DNA from 3 places in the Priestia sp. SIMBA_032 genome. Region 1 is predicted to be linked to each of the others. Evidence: a T-box and tRNA genes for the amino acid it is inferred to sense, from the RefSeq annotation. Region 1 holds a T-box; the other regions hold tRNA genes.
The links. A T-box is a leader RNA that pairs with one kind of tRNA and senses whether it is charged. The one in region 1 lies ahead of argS (arginine--tRNA ligase), so its partner is inferred to be a tRNA-Arg.
Positions count from the first base shown of each region.

Region 1 (10,203 bases):
TAAATTTCGGAATGCTGGCCAAACTTGCATATGTACAAATAGAATATATGTACATGAATCTATTGAAAATGAGTTTATTGAAATCTTTAAGAATGAATTAGAGAAACTAAAGGTAGGGAATGGATATGAAGAGGGAACAGATATTGGACCATTAATTGATCAGGCAGCCGTAGACAAAGTAAAGTCGTTTGTTGACGATGCATTGTTACACGGTGGGGAAACTGTCTATGTCGGCACTAAGCCTGAATCAAGTGATGGGTTTTATTACCCACCTACTATTATTAGGAATGTAAAAGATCAGATGTTATGTGTGAGAGAGGAAATATTTGGACCCTTAGCTCCTATTACCACATTTAAAACCGAGGAAGAAGTGATTCAACGAGCTAATAACACTAATTATGGGTTAGCAGCTTATGTTTTTACTCAAAGTCTTAGCCGTGCTTTTCGTATTAGCGAAGAACTTGAATATGGAATTATTGGGTTAAATGATGGGTTACCTTCAGTAGCACAAGCACCTTTTGGGGGCTATAAAGAAAGTGGTTTAGGGCGTGAGGGCGGCCATCATGGGATTGATGAATACCTTGAGTTGAAATATATATCAATCGAGTTGAACAATGAAAGATAGAAGGGGAAAACTTACAATGAACAATAAGGGAACAAATCGAGTAAAACGCGGTATGGCTGAAATGCAAAAAGGCGGCGTCATCATGGATGTTATAAATGGAGAGCAAGCAAAAATTGCGGAAGAATCGGGCGCTGTTGCGGTTATGGCGTTAGAAAGGGTTCCTGCTGATATACGGGCTACTGGCGGCGTGGCTCGTATGGCTGACCCTACTATTGTAGAGGAAGTAATGAGTGCCGTTTCTATACCGGTTATGGCAAAAGCTCGTATTGGCCATATCGTTGAAGCACGCGTGCTAGAAGCGATGAGTGTAGACTATATCGACGAAAGTGAAGTGTTGACTCCAGCTGATGAGGAGTTTCATTTAAATAAAAATACATTTACGGTTCCATTTGTGTGCGGTTGTCGCGATCTTGGCGAAGCATCTCGTCGTATTGCTGAAGGAGCTGCAATGCTTCGTACAAAAGGTGAACCAGGGACGGGAAATATCGTTGAAGCAGTGCGCCATATGCGAAAAGTAAATGCTCAAGTACGTAAGGTTGTGGGCATGGATGAAGATGAGTTAATGACAGAAGCCAAGCTATTAGGCGCACCTTATGAGCAATTACTGCAAATTAAACGTGAAGGTCGTTTACCGGTTGTAAACTTTGCTGCTGGCGGGATAGCAACACCTGCTGATGCCGCACTTATGATGCAACTAGGTGCAGACGGCGTATTTGTTGGTTCTGGAATCTTTAAATCAGAAAACCCTGTGAAATTTGCACGTTCGATTGTAGAAGCAACGACTCATTATGAAGATTATGAATTAATTTCTGCCCTTTCAAAAGGATTGGGAACAGCAATGAAAGGCATTGAAATATCTACTATTTTACCTGAGCATAGAATGCAAGAGCGTGGATGGTAAATACATTTATTTTTACTCTATTTGATGAAACGAGCCATATCCTCAATCTATGCAATGAATGACAATCAGTCATTTGAGATTATAAATAGCTACTATTAAATGAAAAAGAGGGGTCCATATGAAAAAAGAACTTATAAAAATGGAGAACACTTCACATCATGAGAAATCAGTAGAATTAAATAATCCCTTAGAGGAATTTCAAGAAACATTAAAAGAAGCTATTAGTTATCTAAATTATCCAAAAGAAGTATTTGAATTTTTGAAGAAGCCCATGAGGTTTTTAGAGGTAAGTATTCCTGTAAAAATGGATGATGGTACTACTCAAATATTTCAAGGATATCGTGCTCAACACAACGATGCAACTGGCCCAACAAAAGGTGGAATAAGATTTCACCCAGATGTTACACCCGAAGAAGTTAAGGCACTAGCAGGGTGGATGAGCTTAAAATGTGGTATTACTGACCTTCCATATGGAGGAGCAAAAGGCGGCATTGTATGTGAGCCAAGAAACATGAGTTTATCGGAACTGCAAAGGTTAAGCAGAGGGTATGTAAGAGCCGTCAGTCAAATTGTAGGGCCCACGAAAGATATACCTGCACCGGATATGTATACGAATTCTCAAATTATGGCGTGGATGCTTGATGAATACGATCATATTCGTGAGTTTGATTCACCAGGATTTATCACAGGTAAACCTTTAGTGCTTGGCGGATCAGAAGGACGAGAGACAGCAACCTCTAAAGGGGTATTATATACAATTCAATTAGTTAGCGAAATAAAAAATATTCCTATTACAGGTATGCGTGTTATTATCCAAGGATTTGGCAATGTAGGGAGTTATTTAGCTGAATATTTACATGAATTAGGCGCAAAAGTAGTAGGGGTTTCAGATGCATTGGGAGCATTATACGATCCACACGGGTTAGATATTCCTTATTTAATGGAAAATAGAGATTCTTTTGGTGTTGTAACTACTCTTTATAATGACACAATTTCAAATCAAGAATTATTAGAGAAAGAATGTGATATATTAATTCCTGCTGCAATCGGTGGGGTTATTACAAGAGAAAATGCAGAGCGCCTTCAATGCCAAATTGTTATTGAAGCTGCAAATGGTCCTACCTCTAAGGAAGCCATTCAAATATTAGATAAAAAAGGGATAATGGTAGTTCCAGATATTCTCGCTAACTCTGGAGGTGTCATTGTTTCATATTTTGAATGGTGTCAAAACAATCAAGGTTATTACTGGCCAGCAGCGCTTGTTGATGAACGTTTAAAAGAGAAAATGACAGAAAGCTTTTTAAACATTGTCCATACAGCCGATAAGTTCGGAACAAACCTCAAAGTTGCGGCCTATATACAAGGAATTCGAAAAATAGTAGAGGCTTCTCGTCTCCGAGGATGGTTCGAATTTTAAAGAATCATGGCTAGTTACCATAATACCTCTTTCCGAAACACATCAAAAAGAGAATCCCTATTGGGAGAAGGGTTCCCAATTGTGCTTTGTTTTTCCTTTATGCAGCTTTTTAAACATCCTTGATATGACTTGTTTGTCCTAAGATTCAGGTGGAAGGAGAATATATCGATATAAATACTTTAACATCTTGTAATAGATTTAAATATCTTGCCCATAAAAGTATACCTTTTTTAGAAAAACGAGAGTCGCAGTAAAAGAGATAACTGTAAAAAATAGTTGGTATTCTGTGATTTAGAAGTCAAATAAGTTGTAGAAAAAATGGTCATTTGTCGTCGTTTAGAGTAAATGGTGAAGCTTTAATAATATACGAAGTACTTTAATATTTACTTAACAACTAATGATACTTAGATGAAAGAAAAAGTTGGTTTCTATCTAAGTAGAGTCGATTATAAAATTTGTTTTTAAATTTATATGTATTAGTATATCCCTTAGATAATTGGAACAAAATATAACTAGAATACCCTCCGGCGTTGGTATTCGTAACACGATTTTCTGATTGTCTGTATGAGAAAAAACTACTGTTGGCGAGGGACAGTAGTTTTTTCTATTTTAGGCTGTATATGATATTCATTTCTTGTTAAGTCGGGTAAGCGAGGGGCATCGCTGCCCCTAAGAACCGTACATGATCCTTTCAACTCATACGGCTCAAGCCTTACATTGCAGGTCCATTTGCTGTCGTATCCTCATCACACACCATATCGGTAAGTAAAACGTACGCCGACGCTCCAAATGGAGGTATACATAACAGTACGTTTCTTTCGTCAGAAGATAGCCACAACCTTATGTTCCTACGAGAGACCAACGAGAAGTAGGCTCCCTTTCGGGCCTATCATGGGTTTGTCCGTAAGGACGATAGTATCCATTCAGTTATACAGTTTCCTGCTTTCCTGTTCTCTTTCGAGATAATGGCATTTGCTTTCTCTCGTATCCTTTACCCTCTGCCACATCGTTTGACTTTGCAGTCATCCTACTGTTTACACAGATGACAAAGGGCTTACCAAGTTCCGCATCTTATAGATACGACGAGGTTAGGTGGGTTCTTTACTCCGGGCAAGATACGGGACGCGTCACAGCAGCTTTATGAATCTACTTTTCCTCTTACAAAAACCTAAGCGAAACTTGTGCATTATCTTAAGCTAACGCTGACGAAGCTTACAAACCTTCACTTTCGTTTACCATGTCTATCTTCTCCTAGCAGTATTCTGAATCATGCATTTGTCCTCTGTTTCCGTATTTCCTCATGCAACCGACAGACTCGTTACCAAGAATGCCGTTTCGGATGGAGATCATCTTCGCGTCTAGATGAGTAGCGTTAGCTACACTGTATAAGAAAGCGACTTCTTGTCGCACCATAATGTACGTTATCGGTACAAAAATAAGTAAACCCTTAATACTAGAGTTTACTTATTTTTTGTAGATTAATTTATAAAAAAAATAAATAGTAAGCAAAGATATGAATGTTATGCCTAATTCTTTAAAAAGACTGCAAATCATATCTTCTACACATATTTAGCTATTATAAGAAGAGACGCCCAACTTTACCACTCCTATAAATAGCAATTTTAAACTATATGTTTGTCTTCTTGCAATTTCAAAGTACCGATGGGATATTCTCTTTATAATCGTTATTAAACCACAATCCAACTCCCTCGGTAGTAAAGATTTTATAAACATATTTATTTAAAAAATGCTTATCTATTACATTTCTTTTGGTGTCTGAATTCCTAGTAGTCTTAACCCCTCTTCCAAAACAATCGTCGTACTTTCTACCAGAGCAAGGCGACTTTCCTTCTGCTTGTCTTCCATAAGGATTTTGACTTGACTATAATATTTATTAAACTCTTGTGCTACATCAATTAAGTACTTAGCAATATGGGATGGCTCATACTTCTCAAAACTTCTCTCAATAATCTTAGGAAATACCATGAGTTGTTTTATTAACAACCAATTGTATTCATTTGCTCCTTCACTGAATACGAAATGTGAAGGTTCACCTACTTTTCTTAAAATGGAGCAAGCACGAGCATATGTGTATTGAATATACGGTCCTGTTTCTCCTTCCACTTTTAACATCTCTTCAATTGAAAATTCAATATTATTGAGTCGCTCATTTTTTAAATCTTGAAAGATAATAGAACCTACAGCTACTTGTTGGGCAACCTCATCCTGATTCGGTAACGTTGGGTTTTTAACAGCAATATTTTGTTTAGCTAAGACTATTGCTTCTTCAATAACTTTTTCTAAAAGAACTACCTTACCTTTACGGGTAGACATCTTTTTACCTTCTTTTAAAATAAAGCCAAAAGGAACATGAACTAATTCTTTTGCCCAGTCGTACCCCATTTTCTCTAAGACTAAGAATACTTGTTTAAAATGAAGACTTTGCTCGTGCCCTACTACATATAAAGCTTTCTTAAATTGATAGGTCTCTTGTCTATATAATGCTGCTGTTAGATCTCTTGTTGCATACAATGTAGCGCCATCTGACTTTTTAATTAGACATGGAGGTAAAGAATCATTTTCTAGATTCACTACCTGAGCTCCTTCTGAGTTAGACAACAGGTCATGATTATTTAATAGCTCAATTGTTTTATCCATTTTATTATTGTAAAAAGCTTCTCCTTGATATGAGTCGAAATGAACACCCAAAAGCTGATAAATACGGGAAAATTCTTTAAGTGATTCTTCTCTAAACCATTGCCAAAGCATTATTGCTTCTTTGTTGCTGTCTTCTAGTTTTTTGAACCACTTTCTTGCTTGATTCTCTAGCTCCGGTTTCACCTCAGCTTCTTCATGAAATTTTACGTACAAGCTTAATAACTCATGAATTGGATTTTTCTTTATATCGCTTTCGTTTCCCCATAATGTATAGGCAACAATTAACTTCCCAAATTGTGTTCCCCAATCTCCTAAGTGATTTATACGTACAGTCTTGTAACCACATTTTTCAGCTATGTTGGCTAATGAGTTTCCTATAACTGTTGATCGTAAATGGCCCATGGAAAATGGTTTAGCTATATTTGGGGAGGAGAAATCAATAGTAATAGTCCCTTCCTTTTTTACTTTAGGTGTTCCATAGTGACTTTTCTGTTGTAAGATATTGTTTATAACCTCTTTGCCAACGATCTCCTTATTAAAGAATCCATTTACATAAGGTCCTTGAGCTACAATCTTAGCAAACAAGGGATGCTTTAATTGTTCAGCCAAATTTATGGCGATAGCATGAGGTGGTTTCTTAAGTAGTTTAGCTAATGTGAAACAAGGAAAGGCAATATCTCCTTGGGTACTATGCTTAGGCTTTTCAATTAACTTCATAATACTTTTAACTGTCAGTTTATTCTCTAATATTTTGCTTATTTCTTCAGCATATATTTTATCAAATTCCATGTCATCACCTAGTCTCTTTTATTTTAAAAAAACAAAAAAATCCCGTCTCTTATCAGAGACGAGATTTACCCGCGGTACCACTCTTATTGTTCAAATTGAACCTTCTTCACAAGGTAGTAACGGGTCTTCCCCGGCATACCCTACTTTTAAATCATTTCAGGCTGCTTCTCAGAAGTGCGGTTCATAATAATAAATCTATTAGGCTTTCACCATCCCTAACTCGCTTTAAGATTTAATCAAAATTACTCTCTTCTTCAATGAATTTATAATATTTTTGTCATTATATACCGAATATTCTAAAAAATCAACTGAAAATTATTTATATAGCTTTTATCCCTTAGATTTTTCAATGCTGCTTTACAATTCTTTTACCTCTTCAAACTGAAATTGAGGAGGTTTACTAGTAAATAATTTCGTTAAGTAAGTCAGATAAACTAGACCTATTCCTGCCCACACAAGACCAAATATCAAGGAATCAATACTTAGATTAACCCAGAGGACAATCACTCCTCCAGCTCCTATAATCGGTAATAAAAGATAGTTCACAAAACCTTGAATTGTTTTATGTTGCTTCTTTCTTATCACATAATGTACAACTACACATACATTCACAAAAGTAAAAGCAATTAAAGCGCCAAAACTAATCAGAGAAGTTGCTGTCAACAGGTCAAAGAACATCGCTGATAAGGAAATAGCCCCTACAAATAGAACATTCAGAAAGGGTGTGTTCCACCGAGGATGTATATAGCCAAAAAACCTTTTTGGCAGTACATTATCACGCCCCATTACATACAACAATCTGGATACACTCGCATGTGAGGATAGCCCTGAAGCCAAGGTTCCGATTACAGTACCTGCTAAAAAGAAAGCTTGAAATAATTTACCCCCTACATATAAAGCGATTTCAGGAGAGGTAGCTTCAGGGTCACTAAAACGTGATATATCTGGAAAGAAGGACTGTGTAAAATAGGAAGCTCCCACAAATAATACTCCTCCCACAAAAGCTGTTAGAAATATCGCGCGTGGAATAGTGACTGTTGGATTGGCTGTTTCTTCAGCCAGCGTCGTTACTGCATCAAACCCTAGGAATGAAAAACAAAGAATCGTTGCCCCTGATATTAGGCTTGATAGCTGCATGTCTGCCTGAAAAAAGGGTTGAATAGAAAGAATTCTACCTGTTCCTTCCCCATGAGCTAAACCCGTAATAACCAAAATCACAAAAATAATGATAACTAATATTTGAAAGATGACTAGGAGGTTATTAAAGTTAGCTGTAACATTAACACTAAACAAGTTAATAACCGTAACTACCCCTATAAAACCTACAACAAACAACCAAGATGGGATACTAGGAAAAAGTGCCGAGAGGTATATTTTTGTTAAAACAGCAGTGATCATAGGCAAAAACAAATAGTCCAACAAGGATGACCATCCAACAAGAAAACCAAGATTTGAATTTATGGTTTTTTGGGTATATGTATAAGCTGACCCTGCTACAGGATAAACCTTGACCATTTTACCGTAACTTATCGCTGTGAAGAGCATAGCTATTAGGGCAAAAACATAAGCAGTCGGAACATGCCCCCTTGTTTGAGCTGAAACGATTCCAAAGGTATCAAATACAGCCATCGGACCCATATAACCTATCCCTAATAATACAATAGATGACAATTTTAATGAACGTTTTAACTCTACCTGTTTCACTTATCATTCCTCCTAATAAAAAACACAATCCAATAAGACCTATCTACAAAAAAATATGTTTGTAAACGACTTGATAAAGATATATCAATAAAACTCACAATTTACATTATTATAAATTTTTTGCTTTCAGTAAAGGTAATGCAAATTTTATGCCAAGCTTCAATCAATATATATACAATAAGGCTGCACCTAATTTACTTGTTATTCTTGTTTATGATTTTATCTAGAATTGCATAGATTATGCTTTATTGCATAACCTATGGGGTTCTAGTACAAAGATTCCATCCATTTGAAAGATATATATAGATTCCACTAGGAAACTTAAAGGTATTTTTATTTGTCTCACTATAGGGGGTCAGTCCCCACCTGGGTAGGTTTTTCTGTTTTTATTTTGTATATGGTATACATTCTTAGTTAACATAATCACCGTTATCGGAAACGAAAGAGAAGCTTATGGAAGTTTAATCCCATAAGCTTTTCCTCGTTACAAGTTCCTAAAATTCAATATTTATCGACTACTGCTCCTAAACTAGCTGCTTTAACATAGGGTTTATTACGTAAGGGAAGAATCTCTTCTTTTGTTCCTGTAACAACTACGCCTATAATCAATCCATTTCCCTGTCTTTTTTTTAGATTTTTCACTTCTCCTGGATCTGTTTTTTCGAGCTCATTCAAAAAGTCTGCTTCTGTTTTAATTTTAGTAGTCGTTAGTTTTGCTCCTAGCTGTGGTGACGGTTTAGAGATACCTAATAACCATTGCCCACTTTCTGGATTTCCTCTGTAATCGGTAGACTTTGCGTAGTTATCTATCCAATACCACGTTTGATGAGCAGATTTAGGCAACATCTTTTGTACTTCTTTCAATGTGTAATTTTTATTGAAAGATATGGCCATCTCCATGTATTTGTCATTTGGATAATCTTTAATTATATCAAAGTCATTCGCATACAACTTATATTTATATTTTGGTACGTAAAATAACATCTCACGTTGTCCATTAGGAATATGATACATTGTAGTGTCATTAACAATCGTACTGTGTGTTGAGAAGGATGCATTAAAGTTTCCAAGTAAATCATACGTTATTTCTTCTGTACCCCAAGGTATCACTTTATCTTCAATCACTTTAAATACTTCACTCTTAATCGTCCCCTTTAAAATTCCTGTTGAGATGGTATCGGTGTTAGTAAATGTATTTGGAGACATCCTCACATGGTTTTCCTTAATTAACTGTCCAGTGAGTTTATTTCCTTGTGTATTTATAAAATAATTGTTTCCTTTTATTAGTACAGTAATAACAAAACAGACTACGAGTGCTGATATCAAAACTGTTCTTGAAAATGCTATATATTTTGCTTTTTTCAGTGTTCTATGTAAAGACTTTTCATCAAAAATGGAATCTAACTCATCATTCGTTTTTTTCATTACATTCTCTCCTATACATTTCTTTAAACGTTTTCCTAGCACGAGCTAAATACGTTTTGACAGCTTCAGGTTTCATATCTACATATTCCGCAATTTGTTTATAAGACCAGTCTAACTCATACTTTAAAAGAAGTAGTTGCTTAAAGGTGGGAGATACTTTTTGAAGTATTCTTCTTACTAGAAGCTGATTTTCTTTGGCAATCATCATCTCTTCAATTAATCGCTCATTGGTAATAAGGTAATCTTCTACTACCACGTATTGAGATTTTTTGTTCTTTCGACAGTAATCATAATATAAGTTTATAGCTACTTTAAAAAGCCATGATTTATATTTATCGGTATCAATCGATTCAAGATGAACAAGTAGTTTACAAACTGCTTCCTGAACAATATCTTTAGCTGTTTCTGGGTTTGCGCCTTGTTTGATTAAATATAGGTAAAGTTGATCCATGACAATTTTTAGTTGGTCGTTTGATAACCGATTTTTCAAATATGTTTTCCTCCTTCCTGTCTTATAACGTATGAGCAGCGAAAAAGTATACAATTATTTCACATTTTTCTATAAAAAAGAAAAGTAATTACTTTCTGAGTAATTACTTTTTTACTACATGTTCCAAGAAAGAATGAGTTGATTCTATATTTGAAACAATATAATTTTGATAATACCTTGTAATAAAAGGTATT
Region 1 covers NZ_JAWRXD010000010.1:70,737-80,939, forward strand. The annotation lists gene SB717_RS23345 (NAD-dependent succinate-semialdehyde dehydrogenase) at 1-625, shown strand, start outside; gene pdxS (pyridoxal 5'-phosphate synthase lyase subunit PdxS) at 642-1,526, shown strand; gene SB717_RS23355 (Glu/Leu/Phe/Val family dehydrogenase) at 1,666-2,943, shown strand; gene argS (arginine--tRNA ligase) at 4,702-6,390, opposite strand; T-box leader at 6,442-6,657, opposite strand; gene SB717_RS23365 (APC family permease) at 6,748-8,094, opposite strand; gene SB717_RS23370 (anti sigma factor C-terminal domain-containing protein) at 8,596-9,519, opposite strand; gene SB717_RS23375 (RNA polymerase sigma factor) at 9,503-10,009, opposite strand.

Region 2 (10,203 bases), on a different contig from region 1:
CGAGTTTCGTCTGTTACTTTTCCGTCTTTCATTGGTACGTTAAAGTCTACGCGACAAAATACTCGCTTTCCTTTTACATCGATGTCTTTCAACGTTTTTTTGTTCATCGTTAAAAGGCCTCCTTAAGTATTTATGGTACTAAGCAAGTAGGCTTCTATGTAATCATCAATCCACAAACCAACGGACATTTCATTTTATATATTGGCGCCTTTCTATATAAAGTGAAACTCCAGTTAACTGTTTATGACGCTTTTTCATGTAGAAGCCAATACATAAATCAAGGAAGAGGGGGTATGCCCCTCTCTTCCTTAGCAAGTCTTATTATAGTCGTTCTATTTTCAGATATCCAATAAAAAAGGAAAGTCTAGTCGATTTCTGTCTTATTGAATAAAATAGAAGCGAATTTTAAGTTATTCTTATAGTCCTTTAGCAGCGATGTATTGAGCAAGGTCTACTACACGGTTAGAATATCCGCTCTCGTTATCGTACCAAGAGATAACTTTAACCATGTTACCTTCCATTACCATTGTAGATAATGCATCGATTGTAGAAGAGTTGATGTTACCGTTGTAGTCACCAGATACTAGTGGCTCTTCACTGTAACCAAGGATGCCTTTAAGATCGCCTTCAGCAGCTTCTTTAAGAGCGTTGTTTACATCTTCAACAGTTACTTCTTTGTCAAGTTCAGCAACTAAGTCTACTAAAGAAACGTTTGGAGTTGGAACACGCATAGCTCCACCGTTTAATTTACCTTTTAATTCAGGTAATACTAGAGATACAGCTTTAGCAGCACCAGTTGAAGTTGGGATGATGTTTTCAGCAGCTGCACGAGCACGACGGTAATCTTTGTGTGGTAAGTCTAAGATTTGTTGGTCGTTTGTGTAAGAGTGAACTGTTGTCATCATTCCACGTTTAAGACCGAACTTGTCGTTTAACACTTTAGCAAATGGCGCTAAGCAGTTAGTCGTACAAGAAGCATTTGAAATTACGTTGTGGTTAGCTGCATCGTATTTGTCTTCGTTAACACCCATTACGATTGTGATGTCTTCATCAGATGCTGGAGCAGAGATAATTACTTTTTTAGCTCCTGCTTCTAAGTGTTTTGCAGCGTCAGCGCGTTTTGTGAAGAATCCAGTAGATTCAACAACGATTTCTACGCCTTGTTTGCCCCAAGATAATTGAGCTGGGTCACGTTCAGCAGAGATTTCGATTGTTTTACCGTTTACTACTAAGTTGCTACCATCTACTACTACTTCTGCATCTAATTTTCCGTGTACAGAATCATATTTTAGAAGGTGAGCAAGCATGTTAGCATCTGTTAAGTCGTTAATTGCTACTACTTCAACGTTATCATTTTTTAAAGCTGCGCGGAATACATTACGGCCGATACGACCAAATCCGTTAATACCAATTTTTACTGCCATGGGTATTTCCTCCTTGAATGTAAAAAGTATTTTTTTATATGAGGGATTAATTAAAATCCCTTACTAACTCTTTTGCGGCGCCTTCATCTGTAATGAGAATCGAATCATGCGCTTGTTGCATAAACGCTTTAATTGCCTTTGCTTTGGATGAACCTCCTGCAACAGCAATAACACATTTATTGTTCTTTAAATCATCGAGTTGTATGCCAACTGTTTTAACTTTATGAACAACTTCGCCTTGATGATTAAAATAGTATCCAAATGCCTCACCTACAGCATGTCCATTTTTCACTTTTTCTAAGTCAGCTTGTGGTGTTTTACGGCGTTCTGCCATTGTCATAGCGTCTCCTATTCCGTGAACAACCATACCAGCGGACTTGATTAAATGAAGCATGTCTTTAATAGATGGCTCACCGATAATGGATCGGTATGCTTCATCACTAAGCTGATCTGGAACATGAAGCAAGCGATAGTGACTCATGGACTTTTCAGCCATCTTAGCACAAATCGTATTTGCTTGGTTTTGTACATTTTCACCTAGCCCTCCGCGAGCAGGTACAAAAAGTACATCAGGGTGTTTTGAATCAGGTGTCATCATTTCGGCAACGGCGGCAAGCGTTGTACCACCTGTAACAGCAACGGTATTTTTTTCACCAACAAGGCGCTCCTTGATACACGAAACAGATGCTCGACCCATTTCATTTTTGACCCAAGGAGACTGATCACTATCTCCAGATACAACAACAACTTCTGATAAAGAAAACGCCTCTTTTAATGTTGTTTCCAATAATCGAAGTCCTGAAACTTCCTTCATTACTTCTTCTAATTCAGCTAGAAGTAGTTCTCCCTCGTTTGTAAGCGTCATCCCACTAGGGTAAATGTCAATCAAATCTTGTTCTTTTAAGAATGTTACTTCGCTTCGTAACACACGCTCTGTGAGCCCAAGGCTTACAGCTAAGTTTCTGCGACCAATCGGCTGCATTAAACGTATGTATTGCAAGATTTGATAGCGCTTTTGCATAACTGAGAGAAGTTCAGGTAATAATTTTCGTTGTACTTCTATTAAAGAACGCATGTTAAAATCCCCTTAAGGCATAAACTCGCTGGACATATTTTGTCCCGTATAGACATATTATGTCCCACCTTGCGTAAAAAAAATTCACCCTGCTACAAAATCTATTCTAACAGGAGTGAATCCTTTATTCAACTCATGTGTTGCCTATTTTTAAAAGTAAGCGTTTTCTTAACGGAATACCCGTTATTTTTCCATATTCCACTTCTTCTCCGTCCATTTCTACTACAGGAATCGCAAGGTGATACTTTTCCAACCACTCATCGTTTTTGTAAATATCCCGTTCAATAAGCTGAAAGGGAAACTCAGACTGCATCTCTGCAAGCAGCTTCTTTGCATCATCGCATAAGTGACAGCCGTTTTTTGTATACAGTATGACTTCCACATTCTCACTCCTTTACTGCGTGACAAAAAGTTTTCGTTGACTGGATGGCAGAACATTTAATTGGTCTCGATATTTGGCTACCGTTCTTCTTGAAATAGTAACGTTATAATTGCTTTGCAAGACGTTAGCCAACTGCTGATCTGAAAGCGGACGCTGTTTGTTTTCTTCTGATACTAGCTTTTTAAGCAGTTCCTTTACGTGAGTTGTAGAAGTCGCTTCGTTGTTGCCCAGTTGAATACTAGTTGAGAAAAAAGATTTCATTGAAAAGGTGCCAAAAGGCGTTTGAATATATTTGTGCCGAGTAGCACGGCTAATCGTTGATTCATGCACAGACGTTTGTTCTGCTACTTCCTTCATTGTTAACGGCTTCAAATACGAAGGACCCTTTTTAAAAAATGCTTCTTGTTCAACGAGTAAGGTATTCATTAATGCGTTTAATGTGTCTTTGCGTGTGTGTAAACTTTTCATAATCCATTGAAATTCACGATATTTCTCTTGCAAATAAGAAAACATTTCTTGGTTCTGCCTATTTTTCAGCTGAAGTTTGTATTGTTCATTCACTGAAAGACGAGGTTCCAAATCCTCATTTGCATAAGCAACGACATTTCCATCTTCAATTTTTACAATAAAATCCGGTACAATGAATCGTTCATTGGACTTCATATAAAATGATCCAGGACGAGGATTTAATTTTTTAATCTGTTCATGTAATTGTTGAAGAGCTTCAAGTGAGATTTGACATAATTTTGAGATTTTCATCCATTTTTTATACGCAAATTCCTCAAAGTGATGTGTCAAAATTTGCTCTATTTTTTCTGTCCATTGATTACTTCTTTTTAATTGAAGCATTAAGCACTCTTGTAAACTTCTCGCCCCTACTCCTGCCGGATCCATCTGCTGCACAAGTTGAAGAGCCTTTTCAACCTGCTCTTGACCTTGGCCAAGCTGGTTAGCAAGTATAATTAACTCATCGTGCAAATAGCCAGCATCATCCAGACTATGAATAACAAACTCAACGGCTGCCTGCTCACATTCATCTAATTTTAATAATGCGGATTGATTCATTAAATGTTCGTACAGCGTTTCTTTAGGAGCTGGTATACTGCTCATATAATCTGTTGAATCAGAAGTTGCATGATTTTTTTGATTGTGAGATGTATAGACGGGCAGCTCTGAAAAATCTATAAGCGGATTTTGAAGCGCCTGCTCATGTAAAAACGCTACAATATCCATCGATGAATATTGTAAAAGAGAAATAGCTTGCGATAATTCTTTTGACATCGTCAGCTTTAACGACTGCTGCTGAAATAATCCAATCTCCATTATTTCTCCCCTCCCCTTCATCTATTTTACTATAAAAACGCTTTCAAAGAGCATGTAACTATTTTTTATATGTAATTTTTTCATCAAAAAATCTCCGTCAACCTTTGTTAACGAAGCGGTTCATCCTATTTTTAATTACTAGCCATCAAAAAAGTAATAGAGCTATACACCTTTATAACTTTTCATTATAATTCGCACCAACCACATGATCCGAGTAATAATCCGACATGACGTTTTCTCCGTCATGTCGAATTTTCTGCATGTGTATACTATATAGAAGAATTGCTTATTCAATAGTTTGTGCCATTTGCATAAACTTGTCTAAGTTTTCTTCGTCATTTTTCGTAAAGATGGTTAGCTTCATTGGTTTCTTTCCTTTAACTAACACGGCGTTTACCGTATGATCGCCAGACGTGGCTTCATACCAGACAGAATCTTTGAAGATTCCATTTTCTTCAAGATTCTTTTTCTCTGCTGCATTTTTATTAACTGCTGTTGCCGTTTGTTTAACAGATTGAGCAGCGTCGTCCAGCGATGCTTCTGATGAAAGCATTTCAATACGCATAAATTGAGAATCATCTGAAGTTAATACTAACGCATCTTTTCCTGGTTCTTCACCCGTTAGTTTATAACCGTCCATTACTTGAATAGAATAATCTTGTTCTGGACTTTTTGTTAGCTTTGTTTCTGAAGAAGACGTTGACTGTCCATCTTTCGCTGTTTCGCTAGTTGATGATTGACTTCCTGAAGGTTTGGCTGAGACCTCAGAAGAATCCCCATCTTTTTTCGACTCTTCTTTTGCAGCACCTGATGTTTGATCAGATTTAGAAGCTGTATCCTGCTGAACATTTTCTGCTTGATCATTAGACTTCGGCTGAGCAGAATCTTCGTTCGTCCCGCATGCAGACAGCAATAGTGCTACCGATGCACTGACAATGAAAAGTTTGTTCATATATTTCATATTTATTCCTCCTCCGTGTTTCTTTTCCTTATATACTGTTTTATAGTATTCTGACAAATTCCGCAACCGGTACAATGGAATTAATTTCTTGCTTCCTTACGCGTATAAAGGGTTATAGGAGGAAAATAAATATTATTTTTTGAGAAGGTGAGCCTTTTTACTCAAAATAAAAAACGTTGCGTAATCCGCAACGTTTTAAGACGCCCTCGACAGGATTCGAACCCACCCTAAGAGAACCGGAATCTCTTGTGCTATCCACTACACTACGAGGGCATATTTGTCACAACTTCCATTATAGGAGAGAAAACTTCTCTTTTCAATAGGATACTACGTTTATTTTTTTTAGAAGGGGGAAAAATTTTAATAATGTCAAAGAGGAATACATAGCCTTTTAAGCGAATATGTGTAGTAGAGGTTCTTTTGTTTGACCTTTATTGACCATACGTGTATTATAGGTACATAACAAATTATTCTTGTTAAGGAGGAATTTAATATGAACTTAATTCCTACAGTTATTGAACAAACAAACCGTGGTGAACGTGCTTATGACATTTATTCACGTTTATTAAAAGACCGCATTATTATTTTAGGTAGTGCTATTGACGATAACGTAGCTAACTCAATCGTTTCTCAGCTTCTATTCTTAGCTGCTGAAGACCCAGAAAAAGATATCTCACTTTATATCAACAGCCCAGGTGGCTCTATTACAGCTGGAATGGCTATCTATGATACGATGCAATTCATTAAGCCAAAAGTTTCTACAATTTGTATCGGTATGGCTGCATCAATGGGTGCTTTCTTACTGGCTGCTGGTGAAAAGGGCAAACGTTTTGCTCTTCCAAACAGCGAAGTAATGATTCATCAACCTCTTGGTGGTGCTCAAGGACAAGCTACTGAAATCGAAATTGCGGCAAAACGTATTCTATTCTTACGTGAAAAACTAAATTCAATTTTAGCTGAGCGTACAGGTCAACCGTTAGAGGTGCTACAACGTGATACAGATCGTGATAATTTCATGACTGCTGAACGCGCTTTAGAATACGGTCTAATTGACAAAGTATTAGAAAACGACCCTAAATAAGAAAAAAGCCTTTCCCACTTTGGGAAAGGCTTTTTTATGCATCGTTCTCTACGTAAGCGACTAACGCATCCATTGCTTCTTTTTCATCTACCCCTTCAACAATGAGCGTAATAAGAGAACCATTATTAATCGCTAAGCTCATTAACCCCATGATACTTTTAGCGTTGACTACTTTCTCATCTTTCTTCAAGTACACATCAGATGTAAAACGAGTTGCTTCTTGCACGAATAGTGCCGCAACACGAGCTTGTAATCCCGTTTTTAATTTCACTTCTACTTGTTTTTCCATGATAAAATCCTCCCCCTTGCAATTCCCCTTATGTGACTGGCTGACCGGCGCGAAGCTTGTCTGCTATTTGGTCAATTTTACGCAGCCGATGGTTAATGCCCGATTTGCTAATTTGACCTCCAGATACCATCTCGCCAAGCTCTTTTAACGTAACGTCTTGATATTCCACACGCAAACGAGCAATTTCTCTTAGCTTTTCTGGTAAGATATCTAATCCGGCTGTTTCATCAATATAACGAATGTTTTCCACTTGACGAATGGCCGCTCCGATCGTTTTATTTAAGTTAGCTGTTTCACAATTAACTAAGCGATTAACGGAATTTCGCATATCTCGGACGATTCTTACATCCTCAAACCGTAAAAGAGCGTTATGGGCTCCAATAATATTTAGAAACTCCGTAATTTTCTCAGCTTCTTTCAAATAGTTAATATAGCCTTTTTTCCGTTCTAATGTTTTACTATTCAGTTGAAATTCGTTCATTAAATTGCATAAAGCTTCGTTGTGCTCTTCATACAATGAAAAGATTTCAAGATGGTACGATGATGTCTCCGGGTTATTAATAGAGCCGCCGGCTAAAAATGCGCCTCTTAAGTAGGATCGCTTACAGCATTTCTTTTGTACTAGCTCTGGTGAAATACGATGTGTAAAAGTGAATCCTTCTTCTACAATTTTCAAGTCTTCCAAAAGCATTCTCGTTTTCTCTACTAATCGAACAATATACACATTGTTTTTCTTCAGCCGCATTTTCTTACGCACAAGCAGTTCTACTGACACATCATAATTTTTCTTGAGCAAGACATAAATGCGTCGAGCAATCGCTGCGTTTTCAGTTTGAACATCAACTGTGAATTTTTTATTCGAAAAAGAAAGTGAACCATTCATTCGAATTAATGCAGAGAGCTCTGCTTTTGCACAGCAATCTTTGACTTCTAAATTCGTTAACTCTTTTTTTGTTTCTGATGCAAATGACATAACTTCACCTCCAATCTACATACGGAAATAGTGTTAAACACCCGTATTCGCTTTACCTTGCAGCGATGTCAGCATAGAATACACAAGCTTTGCTACTTTTTTTGTATCATGCCTAATTACGCTGCCGTCATACTGAATAATTTGATCTTCAATCACTTCTAAACCTAATTTTAGCAATACTTCACGGTCATATTCCACAGGCTGAGCCTGCTCTACTTGATATTTCTTTTTTAAAGGTGCTGGAATAGGTGCATTATTGACGATAATCGCATCTAAAAACGCACACGGCATATGGTTGTAAAGCGCTTTAATATGATCACTTGCCTTAAAACCCAATGTCTCACCCGGCTGCGTCATCACGTTACATACGTACACTTTCTTTGCTTTTGTCGAACAAAGCTCATTACAAATATCGTGCACCAGTAAATTCGGCAAAATACTTGTATAAAGACTTCCGGGCCCCAATACAATTAAATCAGCGCGTCGAATAGCTTTTATTGTCTCGACAAGCGGTTTCACATCGGCAGGCGATAAAAATACTTTATTAATTTTTTTATTAACTTCTGGAATTTTAGATTCACCTGTTACGATGGATCCATCTTGCATCTCCGCATGCAGCACAACACTTTGATTAGCTGCCGGAAGCACTTTCCCTCTGACGTTTAGTACTTTGCTCATTTCTCGTATAGCATGCACAAAATCGCCAGTAATAGACGTCATAGCTGCAAGCAACAAATTGCCAAGAGAATGGCCTGTAAGCTCATTTCCTGTATCAAATCGATGCTGAAAAAGCTCTTCAACTAGTGGCTCTACATCAGATAAAGCAACTAGCACATTTCGAATATCACCAGGAGCAGGGATTTCAAGTTCATCGCGCAATCGGCCAGAACTTCCCCCGTCGTCTGCTACGGTTACGATGGCTGTAAGATCAAGAGGGTATTCCTTCAACCCTCTTAACAGCACTGGTAAACCCGTTCCTCCCCCAATGACGACAACTTTTGGAAGCTGTTCACTGCTCATCTATGATTTTCCTTTCTCCTCTCAATGTCACGATGAGAAATATGAGTTTTGTATTCATTCTGGAAATGGTGACCTAAATATTCAGCTAATGTGACGGAGCGATGCTGTCCGCCTGTACACCCTATAGCGATGACCAGCTGGCTTTTACCTTCTCGCTTGTACTGTGGAAGCATAAACGACAGTAGGTCTACTACTTTTTCAATGAACTTTTGAGTTTCCGTCCATTTTAATACGTAAGAAGAAACCTCTTCTTCAAGCCCTGTTTTGGGACGCATATGGTCAATGTAGTGAGGGTTTGGCAAAAAGCGCACATCAAAGACTAAATCAGCGTCAATAGGCACCCCGTATTTAAAACCAAATGACATCACATTAACAGTAAAAACTTGTGAAGCGTGAGAAGAAAACTGAGTTAAAATCTTTTCTCTAAGCTCTCTTGGCTTTAACTCTGATGTCTCATAAATAAGCTGAGCTCTTCCTTTTAACTCCTCAAGCAGCTCCCGTTCCATACCAATTCCTTCTAACGGTAAACCCGAAGGAGCTAGCGGATGCGAACGTCTCGTTTCTTTGTAGCGCGTCACCAGTACAGAATCTTTTGCATCTAAAAATAAAATTTGTGGCGTGACCCACGTTGTTTCACTCATGTTATCCAATGCTTCAAATAGGCTTTCAAAAAACTCTCTGCCTCGCAAATCCATAACAAGAGCAACTTTATTCATTTTATTCCCTGACTCTTTCATGAGTTCTAAAAATTTCGGTAGCAATGTAGGGGGTAAATTATCTACACAAAAGAACCCTAAATCTTCAAAACTCTGAATTGCTACTGTTTTTCCTGCACCTGACATTCCAGTAATAATCACTAATTGAATATCGCTTACAGACCCAGTACTCATTTTCCATCCCCCTCAATCTATGCATACATGTCTATTCATCATTAACAAGGATCAATTCGATAAGATAATAACTCGAAATCCGTTGTATACGTAAAGTTGCCATAAATAACACCCGACCCTTTTGCTACATAATCGATAATGTGATGATCTCCCGGTGCCATCGGCAATTCACTTACTTCACTCAAATTATGCCATCCGAGTTTGCCTTCTTCTGATTCTAGCACATTTGTCCCATCAAAATCTGTAGCAAAAAAAGTAAACATCATCCACTCAGATGAAATTTGATCGTTTTCTTTCATCGTAAAAGTAAAGATACCTTTTACAGTGGGATTTTTTAAATAAATTCCTGTTTCTTCACGAAATTCTCTTACAACAGAGTCTTTTACAGATTCTCCTTGCTCCATTTTCCCACCAGGGGCCACCCACCAGTTTCTTCGTGGCTTTTGAAGCAACAATACTTTATCGTCTTTCATTAATACACAATTTGTGACCCTTTGCATGTTTTCCACCTCATCATATGTATACTGACATTTTCTTTTATTATACTACGAAACAAACTTCTCTCACAACGGAGATGAACTAACTATTACTAAATTTTCTGAAAATAAAACATTGCTGTTATATACGTAAATTCAATCTGTTATAGTCACAAAAAAGAGGCATAGGAACACGTCCTATGCCCGACATACATATATTTTATAAAAGGGGGTCAATTACTATCTATATAGTACCCCATCAATGTTTCACAGGTGTTACAGAACAGTTAAAACGGAATTACGTTTTGT
Region 2 covers NZ_JAWRXD010000006.1:186,592-196,794, reverse strand. The annotation lists gene SB717_RS20255 (phosphoglycerate kinase) at 1-107, opposite strand, end outside; gene gap (type I glyceraldehyde-3-phosphate dehydrogenase) at 417-1,424, opposite strand; gene SB717_RS20245 (sugar-binding transcriptional regulator) at 1,471-2,499, opposite strand; gene SB717_RS20240 (glutaredoxin family protein) at 2,633-2,881, opposite strand; gene rpoN (RNA polymerase factor sigma-54) at 2,894-4,204, opposite strand; gene SB717_RS20230 (hypothetical protein) at 4,491-5,165, opposite strand; tRNA gene SB717_RS20225 (tRNA-Arg) at 5,367-5,438, opposite strand; gene clpP (ATP-dependent Clp endopeptidase proteolytic subunit ClpP) at 5,659-6,246, shown strand; gene SB717_RS20215 (HPr family phosphocarrier protein) at 6,281-6,535, opposite strand; gene whiA (DNA-binding protein WhiA) at 6,564-7,508, opposite strand; gene SB717_RS20205 (gluconeogenesis factor YvcK family protein) at 7,542-8,528, opposite strand; gene rapZ (RNase adapter RapZ) at 8,525-9,418, opposite strand; gene SB717_RS20195 (8-oxo-dGTP diphosphatase) at 9,460-9,918, opposite strand.
Region 2: it encodes a tRNA-Arg, which carries the amino acid that the T-box ahead of argS (arginine--tRNA ligase) is inferred to sense. The anticodon was not compared.

Region 3 (10,203 bases), on a different contig from region 1:
TAGCGACTGAAGCGAAAGTAACGGAAGCTAATAAAAAACAAAGTAAAGCGGCAGAAACATCTGCGCCTACCAAAAGAGAACTCTACTTAATTGATAAAAACGGGTACGTTGTTCCCCAGACGCTTGAAATTCCTAAATCAAAAGGTGTCGCTAAACAGTCTCTTGAATATTTAGTAGAAGGTGGACCCGTCACAAACTTATTGCCAAATAATTTCCGAGCGGTTCTTCCTGCTGATACAAGAGTTTTAGGGACAAAGCTGGAAAGTGACGGCACGATGGTAGCAGATTTTTCACCTGAATTTGCTGAGTATAAAAAAGAAGATGAACTCCGTATCCTGCAGGCCGTCACTTGGACGCTGACGCAGTTTGAAGGCGTAAATAAAGTTAAAATTCGCATTAACGGCTATGATAAAGACGAGATGCCTGTAAATCATACGCCAATCAGTAAAGGGTTAAGCAGAGCAGATGGTATTAACTTTGATAATACTGGAGTAGTTGACGTAACCCAAACGAAGCCAGTTACGATTTATTACTTAGCTCAAGAGGGCAAACAAACTTACTATGTTCCTGTCACAAAAAGAATTGCTTCTGATGACAAAGATATGTACACGGCAATTGTGAACGAACTTGTAGAAGGACCTGCGCCTGCATCAGGTTTAGTGACAGACTTTAATCCTGATGCAAAGCTCGTAGCAGCTCCAAAGTATGCGGACGGCGAGTTAACGCTGAACTTTAATAAAAACATCTTTGGAAATTTAAAAGGAACGGAAATTTCTCAGCGTGTTCTCGACTCCTTGGTGTTATCCCTGACGGAACAAAAAGCCGTAGACAGCGTTGCCATTAAGGTGAATGGCAAAAAAACGCTAAAAGATGAAAAAGGGAAAAAGTTAACGGAGCCGGTTTCAAGACCTAAAAATGTGAACACAGGTAGTTTTTAAAAACAAATTTTTGTTATACTAGTAAAGGACTAAGTAGAAAGAGGTCTGCTGAAATAGCGACCTCTTTCCGCTGTTTTATAGTTAAAATGGAAGAAGCTATTACATATAAATGAATTAATAGGAGGACATGCTTAATGCGTTTGGACGGTAGGGAACTTAATGAATTGAGATCTGTATCTCTTCATACTTCATACTTAAAGCACCCAGAAGGATCTGTATTAATCTCGGTGGGAGACACAAAGGTTATTTGTACAGCAAGCATAGACGACAGAGTGCCTCCTTTTATGCGTGGACAAGGAAAAGGATGGATTACAGCTGAGTATTCTATGCTGCCTCGAGCTACGGCACAAAGAAATATACGTGAATCATCAAAAGGTAAAGTCACAGGACGAACAATGGAAATTCAGCGTCTAATCGGACGAGCTCTGCGTTCTGTAGTCGACCTGGAAAAGGTCGGAGAAAAGACAATTTGGATTGATTGTGATGTTATTCAAGCAGATGGCGGAACAAGAACAGCATCGATTACAGGTGCTTTTGTGGCTATGGTTTTAGCGTTTGGAAAGCTGGTTAAAGAGAACAAGCTAACAGAAATTCCTATTCGTGACTACTTAGCTGCGACTTCAGTAGGTATTCATGGAGAAAATCCGATTTTAGATTTAAATTATGAAGAAGATTCGACAGCGGAAGTTGACATGAATATTGTGATGACAGGAAGCGGACAGTTTGTAGAATTACAGGGAACGGGAGAGGAATCGACGTTTTCGAGAGAACAGTTAAACCATCTTCTGGATTTAGGGGAAAAGGGTGTTTATCAATTGATTGAACAGCAAAAGGAAGTTCTTGATCACCTGACTGCTTACATTCCGGTTAAAGAAAGGTAAGGGATTAACGTGCGTGAAATCATTATTGCAACTAAAAATGCAGGCAAAGTAAAAGATTTTGAAACACTTTTCTCACCAAAGGGATTTCAAGTGAAATCGCTTCTTGATTTTCCTGAGATGGAAGACGTGGAAGAAACGGGCGTTACATTTGCAGAGAATGCGACGCTAAAAGCAGAGGCCATTTCATTCGCATTAAATAAGCCGGTCATTGCCGATGACTCGGGGCTTGCTATAGATGCCTTAAACGGGGAGCCAGGCGTTTATTCCGCGCGTTATGCTGGTGAAAATAAAGATGATAATGCTAATATAGAGAAGGTACTTCAAAAATTAAATGACGTGCCGTTTGAAAAGCGCACGGCACGCTTTCATTGTGCTCTTGCTATTGCAGTGCCCGGAAAAAGAACAGAAATTGTAGAAGGCACATGTGAAGGGCACATCTTGGAGGAAAAAAGAGGGGAAAACGGTTTTGGGTACGATCCTATTTTCTTTGTAGAAAAATGGAGATGCTCCATGGCAGAATTGTCTAAAGAACAAAAAAATCAGATTAGTCACCGAGCAAATGCGTTAAAAAAACTAGCACCGCTAATTGATGCGCAATTTTAGAAGGAGTGATGACGTGTGAAACTATTAATTGTAAGCGATAGCCACGGGTTACAAGAAGAACTGCTCACTATCAGAGAGAGACATGCTGATGTAGATAAGATGATCCATTGTGGGGACTCTGAGTTGCCGCAAGACAGCAAAGAAATGTCTGCGTTTTTAGGCGTTCGAGGAAATTGTGACTACGATGCATCTTACGTTAATGATCGAGTAGAGTCGCTTGGAGAAGCTACGTGTCTGGTTACACACGGTCACTTATATAATGTTAAAATGTCTATGATGAATCTGCATTACAAAGCGAGAGAAGTCGGGGCGAATGTTGTTTGCTTTGGGCATTCTCACATAGCGGGAGCTGAGCTCATGGACGGAGTTTTATTTATCAATCCAGGAAGTATGTTACTTCCTCGTATGAGAAAAGAGTGTACGTATGCTATACTAGTAATGGATGGTACAGAAGCTACCGTGCAGTTTTACGATATAAGCGGTAAACATATTCCTAGCATGCAGTTAACCTGTACACTTTCAGCATAATATAGCCAAATATAGGGAGAAGAGAAGGTTTTTTACCTCTCTTCTCATAAAATTTCAAAAAAACGTTGACTTTTAAATTATATTTGAATATAATAGGTATTGTCTTTGATACACTTTAACATTATGTCCCAGTAGCTCAGCAGGATAGAGCAACGGCCTTCTAAGCCGTCGGTCGGGAGTTCGAATCTCTCCTGGGACGTCGAGAAAAAAATCCCGGCTTTTACTTTTTAGTAAAAGCCGGGATTTTTTTATTTATTTTAAAAGTGAATGTTTGTTCATTCAGTGTGTACAAATGCGCGTTTCAGAAAAACTTTTTGAACTGCTGTAAACCCTTATTACATCAATAATGAAAACGCATTCAAATATTCTGTTTAGTCTAAATTGTCTAAAAAAAACTTGAAAAGTGGTTGACTATGCATAGAAATGGGCGTAAGATAGTCCTCAAATATAAGTTTTCTAAAAATTTTAATTAATTTAAAATATGATGTGTAAAGCATTGTTCAAAAAGCATATAGCGTTTTAAAACGTTGAAGAGGATAAGTAGTTTTGATGTTTAGGTATCAACAGAGAGTCGGGTTGCTGGAAGCCGGCGTTACCAACTCAAAATGAACTCACCTCAGAGTGTCACCCTGAAATTCAGTAAGGGCGACCGAGTGTACTTCCAAAGCACTCGTTATCAAAAAGAATGTACAGTATACATTCATAAGGTAATCATTACGATTACAAACGAGGGTGGTACCGCGTAAAGTACAAAAGACTTTTCGCCCCTTGACCTATATCATTTGATAGGGTCTATTTAGGGGTGAGAAGTCTTTTTTCTTTTATCTAGAAAACGAAAGGATGAGAAAAGTGGGAGCCAATATGCAAACGAAAGAACCTGTAAGCACTGGGGCACAAATGAATGGAGCTGACATGTTGATTGAATCTCTAAGAAGAGAAAATGTTGACGTCATCTTCGGTTACCCAGGGGGAGCCGTTTTACCGATTTACGATAAGCTATACGGTTCAGGAATGTTCCACGTACTTGCTCGTCACGAACAAGGTGGAATTCACGCAGCAGAAGGGTACGCAAGAATTTCAGGTAAACCCGGTGTAGTTATCGCAACAAGTGGTCCTGGTGCAACAAATATCGTAACAGGTTTGGCAGATGCGATGATTGACTCACTTCCTTTAGTTGTTTTTACTGGTCAAGTAGCTTCAAGTGTAATTGGTTCTGACGCGTTCCAAGAAGCAGATGTATTAGGAATCACAATGCCAATTACGAAACATAGCTATCAAGTACGCAATATCAGCGACATGCCGAGAATCATCAAAGAGGCATTTCATATTGCGACAACAGGAAGACCTGGTCCAGTCTTAATCGATATTCCAAAAGATATGGCACAGGGTGATGGAACATTTAATTACGAAGGAGAAATTGATTTACCTGGCTATCAGCCAACTTATTTTCCAAATCAGCTGCAGGTCAAAAAGTTAACAGACGCAGTAGCAGCTGCAAAGAAACCTGTTATCCTAGCAGGTGCGGGAGTGTTATTGAGTAAAGGTTCAGAAGAATTAAAAAATTATGCTGAGCGTCAAAATATTCCGGTTATCAATACGCTTTTAGGATTAGGCTGTTTCCCTGCAGATCATTCGCTTCATTTAGGAATGGCTGGCATGCACGGAACGTACACAGCAAACATGGCAATTTATGAGAGTGATCTTCTCATTAGTATCGGTGCACGCTTTGATGACCGAGTAACAGGTAACTTAAAGCATTTTGCACCAAATGCAAAAATTGCTCACATTGACATCGACCCAGCGGAAATTGGAAAGAATGTTCCAACCAAGATTCCAATTGTTGGAGATGCAAAAGAAGTATTAAAGCAATTGCTTCTGCAAGAAGGAGAAGTTGGAGATTATACGAAATGGCATGAGAAATTAGCAGCGTGGAAACAAGAATATCCATTGTGGTATCAGAACTCAGCAGACGTGTTAAAACCACAAAAAGTAGTTGAGTTGCTTCACAAGTATACAAATGGAGATGCCGTTGTTACAACGGACGTTGGGCAACATCAAATGTGGGTAGCTCAATACTACACATTTAATAATCCAGATCGATGGGTAACTTCAGGTGGTCTTGGCACCATGGGCTTTGGATTACCTTCTGCAATCGGCGCTCAGCTGGCAAATAAAGATAAAACAGTTGTAGCAGTCGTTGGTGACGGTGGATTTCAAATGACGCTTCAGGAATTAGGGGTTATTAGAGAATTAAATTTACCTGTAAAAGTGGTTGTACTCAACAATCAATCGCTTGGTATGGTTCGTCAGTGGCAGGAAATCTTCTATGAAGAACGCTACTCGCACTCTTTAATTCCGAATCAGCCTAACTTAATGAAGCTTGCAGAAGCTTATGATATCAAAGGTTTACAAGCTTCTACTGAAGAAGAAGCGCATGCGGCTCTGAAAGAAGCAATGGAAACAGATGGACCTGTTTTACTAAACTTCTTTGTCGCACCTAAAGAAAACGTATATCCAATGGTTGCACCTGGAAAAGGATTACATGAAATGGTAGGGGTGAAACCATGAAGCGAATTATTACAGCAACTGTATTAAACCGTGCGGGCGTATTAAATCGCGTGACGGGGTTATTTACAAAAAGAAATTTCAATATTGAGAGTATTTCGGTAGGTCACACTGAATCTGAAGATGTATCACGCATGACGTTTGTTGTGAACGTAGAGCATGATAACGCTGCTGAACAAGTGATTAAGCAGTTAAATAAGCAGATTGACGTTTTGAAGGTTCAAGATATTACGGATCAAGCGGTGGTATCAAGAGAGCTTGCTTTAATGAAAGTAGCCTCTACCCCAGCGAGCCGTAACGAACTTTATGCAGTAATTGAACCTTTCCGTGCAACCATCATTGATGTAAGCCGCGACAGCTTAATTATTCAAGTAACAGGTGAATCCAGCAAGATTGAAGCGATGATTGATCTGCTTCAGCCTTATGGATTAAAAGAAGTAACGCGCACGGGAACAGTAGCTGTTCCACGCGGCACGCAAAAAGCAGCAGCCAAACTTTCATCAATCATTTAATTCTAGCTAGTTACTAACCAAGTAAACTATATAAAACTATATAAACTAAGAGGAGAGATTTATTATGACAAAGGTATATTATAACGGAGATGCAAAGGATCAATTATTACAAGGTAAAACAGTAGCAATCGTAGGTTATGGTTCACAAGGTCACGCTCATGCACAAAACTTACGCGACAGCGGAGTAAACGTGGTAGTAGGATTACGTAAAGGTAAATCATGGGACCAAGCAGAGCAAGACGGTTTCACTGTATTATCTGTAAAAGATGCAGTTCAACAAGCAGAAGTAGTAATGGTATTACTTCCAGATGAGTATCAGCCAAAAGTTTATAACGAAGAAATTCTTCCAGGACTAAAACCAGGAAAATCTTTAGTATTTGCTCACGGTTTCAACATTCACTTTAACCAAATCGTAGCACCTGAATTTGTTGACGTATTCTTAGTAGCTCCAAAAGGCCCTGGTCACCTTGTAAGAAGAACGTATGAAGAAGGAGCTGGTGTACCGGCGTTATTCGCAGTATTCCAAGATGTAACTGGAGAAGCAAAAGACGTAGCGTTAGCTTATGCTAAAGCAATCGGTTCAGCTCGTGCGGGTGTATTAGAAACAACATTTAAAGAAGAAACAGAAACAGATCTTTTCGGTGAGCAAGCAGTACTTTGCGGTGGTTTAACTTCATTAGTTAAAGCTGGTTTTGAAACGCTTGTAGAAGCTGGCTACCAACCGGAAGTTGCATATTTTGAGTGTTTACACGAATTAAAATTAATTGTTGACCTTATGTATGAAGGCGGAATGGAAGGCATGCGTTATTCAATCTCTGATACAGCTCAATGGGGTGACTTCGTTTCAGGACCACGCGTTGTAGATGAGCGTTCAAAAGAACAAATGAAAAAAGTGCTTGAAGATATCCAAACAGGTAAATTTGCAAAAGGCTGGATCCTAGAAAACCAAGCAAATCGTCCGGAATTTACAGCTATCAATAACCGTGAAAACGAACATTTAATTGAAAAAGTTGGCGCTCAATTACGTGAAATGATGCCATTTGTTAAAAAACAAAAGAAAGAAGCGGTGATCGCTAGTGCAAAAAATTAAACTATTTGACACGACGCTACGCGATGGTGAACAGTCACCTGGAGTCAATTTAAACCTACAAGAAAAGCTTGAAATTGCTAAGCAGTTAGAGCGATTAGGTATCGACATCATTGAAGCTGGATTTCCCGCTTCTTCAAAAGGTGATTTTCAATCCGTAAAAGAAATTGCGTCTATTGTCAAAAACTCTTCTGTAACAGGCCTTGCAAGGTCTGTTACAAAAGATATTGACATTGCATGGGAGGCGTTAAAAGAAAGTGCAGAACCAAGACTGCATGTCTTTATCGCTACTTCCGAAATTCATATGCAGCATAAATTGAAAAAAACACCTGATGAAGTACTTGAAACAGCAGTGGAAATGGTGAAGTACGCAAGTAAAAAATTCCCGGTTGTTCAATGGTCTGCTGAAGATGCATGTCGAACAGATTTACCGTTTTTAGCTAGAATTGTAGAAGCAGTTATTGATGCTGGTGCAAAAGTCGTTAATATTCCAGATACAGTAGGATTTATCACTCCTGGTGACTATCAATCAGTATTTAATTACTTAAAAGAACATGTGTCAAATATTCATAAAGTTGATTTGTCAGCTCACTGCCACGATGACTTAGGGCTAGCTGTGGCCAATTCAATGGCTGCTATTGAAGCAGGAGCTACTCAAATTGAAGGAACGATTAACGGAATCGGAGAGCGTGCGGGTAACGCAGCTCTTGAAGAAGTAGCACTTGCGCTTCATGTCCGTCAAGATTTCTATCAAGCGAGCACAGGTCTTATCTTACCTGAAATCAAGCGTACGAGTGACATTATCAGTAAGCTTACAGGGATGAATATTGCACCAAATAAAGCAATTGTCGGAAAAAATGCTTTTGCTCATGAATCAGGTATTCACCAAGATGGCGTCTTAAAAAATCCGTTAACATATGAGATTATTTCCCCAGAACTTGTGGGTGTTAAACAAAATCCAATTGTGCTTGGTAAACATTCAGGCCGTCATGCGTTCCGTACACGCTTAGTAGAGCTTGGATTCACGTTGGAAGATACAGAAGCAAACGTGCTTTTTGAGAAGTTTAAAGACTTAGCAGATAAGAAAAAAGACATTACCGACGATGATTTATTGGCATTAGTCATTCAAAAGCAAGTTAGCAAAGACAGTGAATATAAGCTTGAAAGTCTGCAAGTTCAGTATGGTACGAACAATATTCCTACGGCTACGATTACGCTTCGCAAAGAAAACGGCGAAGAGATTCAAGAAGCAGCTACGGGATCTGGAAGCGTGGAAGCTATCTATAATACGCTGCAGCGCTGTGTTGAACAAGATGTAAAACTATTAGACTATCGTATTCAGTCTATTAACGGTGGACCGGATGCACTGGCTGAAGTATTTGTGAAGGTTGAAAGCGAAGGAACTGAAGCAAGCGGACGCGGAGTAGCATTTGATGTATTAGAATCGTCAGCGAAAGCATATCTGAACGCTATTAATCGTTTAATCGCTATTCAGCAGCATCGTACAAAGCAAGAAGTAATGTGAACTGAAGGGAGAGACTACCATGACAAAAAAAGTCGCTGTATTACCGGGTGACGGCGTAGGAACAGAAGTAACCAAAGGCGCTGTTGCCGTTTTAAAAGCAATTGGAGAGCGCTTTGATCATCAATTTGAGTTTACGTATGGACTAATTGGCGGAGCTGCAATTGATGAGGCGGGCACACCTCTTCCAGAAAGTACAATTGAGACTTGTAAGCAGGCGGATGCTGTATTACTTGGATCAGTTGGAGGGCCAAAATGGGATCGTAACCCTTCACATTTGCGACCGGAAAAAGGTTTGCTAGCTATTCGAAAAGAACTGGATTTATATGCTAATCTTCGTCCGGTGACGTTTTATGATAGCTTAGCGGATGCCTCTCCTCTGAAAAAAGAATACATTGAAGGTGTTGACTTCATTATCGTCCGCGAGCTAACAGGAGGTTTATATTTTGGTAAGCCTAGCGAGCGCCGAACAGAAGGAAATGAAGAAACAGTTGTCGACACATTATTTTATAAGCGTACAGAAATAGAAAGAATTATTCGCCAAGCATTTGACACGGCTGTAAATCGACGTAAAAAAGTAACGTCTGTTGATAAAGCGAATGTGCTTGAGTCTAGTAGAGTGTGGCGTGAAGTAGCTGAAGAAGTAGCAAAAGACTACCCGGATGTAGAGCTTGAGCATATGCTTGTAGATTCAGCTGCTATGCAGTTAATTCGTAATCCGAAGTATTTTGATGTAGTGGTAACTGAAAATATGTTTGGTGATATTTTGAGTGATGAGGCTTCTATGCTGACAGGATCGTTAGGAATGTTGCCATCTGCCAGCTTAACGGCTGATGGTCCGTCTCTATACGAACCGGTTCACGGTTCTGCACCAGATATTGCTGGTCAAAACAAAGCTAATCCGATTGCTGCTATTTTATCTGCAGCAATGTTGCTTAGACATTCATTTGGATTAGAAAAAGAAGCAGCAGTGATTGAACAAGCGGTTGAAAGTGTATTACATGCAGGTCATCGAACAGCTGACTTAGCAGACGGTAATCATTATTTAGGTACCGATAAAATGGTGGAGGCGATAACTGCGGTAATTGCCAATGATTCTGCCATTTCAAGCATTATGACAGCTTACAGTTAATCATGCGTTTCTCACGTTTTGTGAGAAACGTTTTTCATAATCAGAAAGGAGGAGCAGTATGAAACCAAAAACAATTATTGATAAGCTTTGGGAACAACATGTTGTACGTCGAGAAGAGGGGAAGCCGGACTTATTATATATCGATCTTCATCTTATTCATGAAGTAACGTCTCCTCAAGCATTTGAAGGTCTTCGCGTGGCAAATCGCCAAGTAAAGCGTCCAGACTTAACGTTTGCTACAATGGATCACAACATTCCAACGGTTGACCGTTTTAATATTAAAGATCCGATTGCAAAGAAACAAGTAGACAAACTATCTGAAAACTGTCATGAGTTTGGTGTGAAGCTTTTAGATTTAACAAGTGAAGAGCAAGGAATTGTGCATATCATTGGACCGGAATTAGGATTAACTCAGCCTGGAAAAACCATTGTGTG
Region 3 covers NZ_JAWRXD010000002.1:197,382-207,584, forward strand. The annotation lists gene SB717_RS06925 (GerMN domain-containing protein) at 1-938, shown strand, start outside; gene rph (ribonuclease PH) at 1,073-1,819, shown strand; gene SB717_RS06935 (XTP/dITP diphosphatase) at 1,829-2,422, shown strand; gene SB717_RS06940 (metallophosphoesterase) at 2,438-2,950, shown strand; tRNA gene SB717_RS06945 (tRNA-Arg) at 3,076-3,149, shown strand; T-box leader at 3,469-3,722, shown strand; gene ilvB (acetolactate synthase large subunit) at 3,791-5,518, shown strand; gene ilvN (acetolactate synthase small subunit) at 5,515-6,027, shown strand; gene ilvC (ketol-acid reductoisomerase) at 6,092-7,117, shown strand; gene SB717_RS06965 (2-isopropylmalate synthase) at 7,104-8,639, shown strand; gene leuB (3-isopropylmalate dehydrogenase) at 8,659-9,768, shown strand; gene leuC (3-isopropylmalate dehydratase large subunit) at 9,827-10,203, shown strand, end outside.
Region 3: it encodes a tRNA-Arg, which carries the amino acid that the T-box ahead of argS (arginine--tRNA ligase) is inferred to sense. The anticodon was not compared.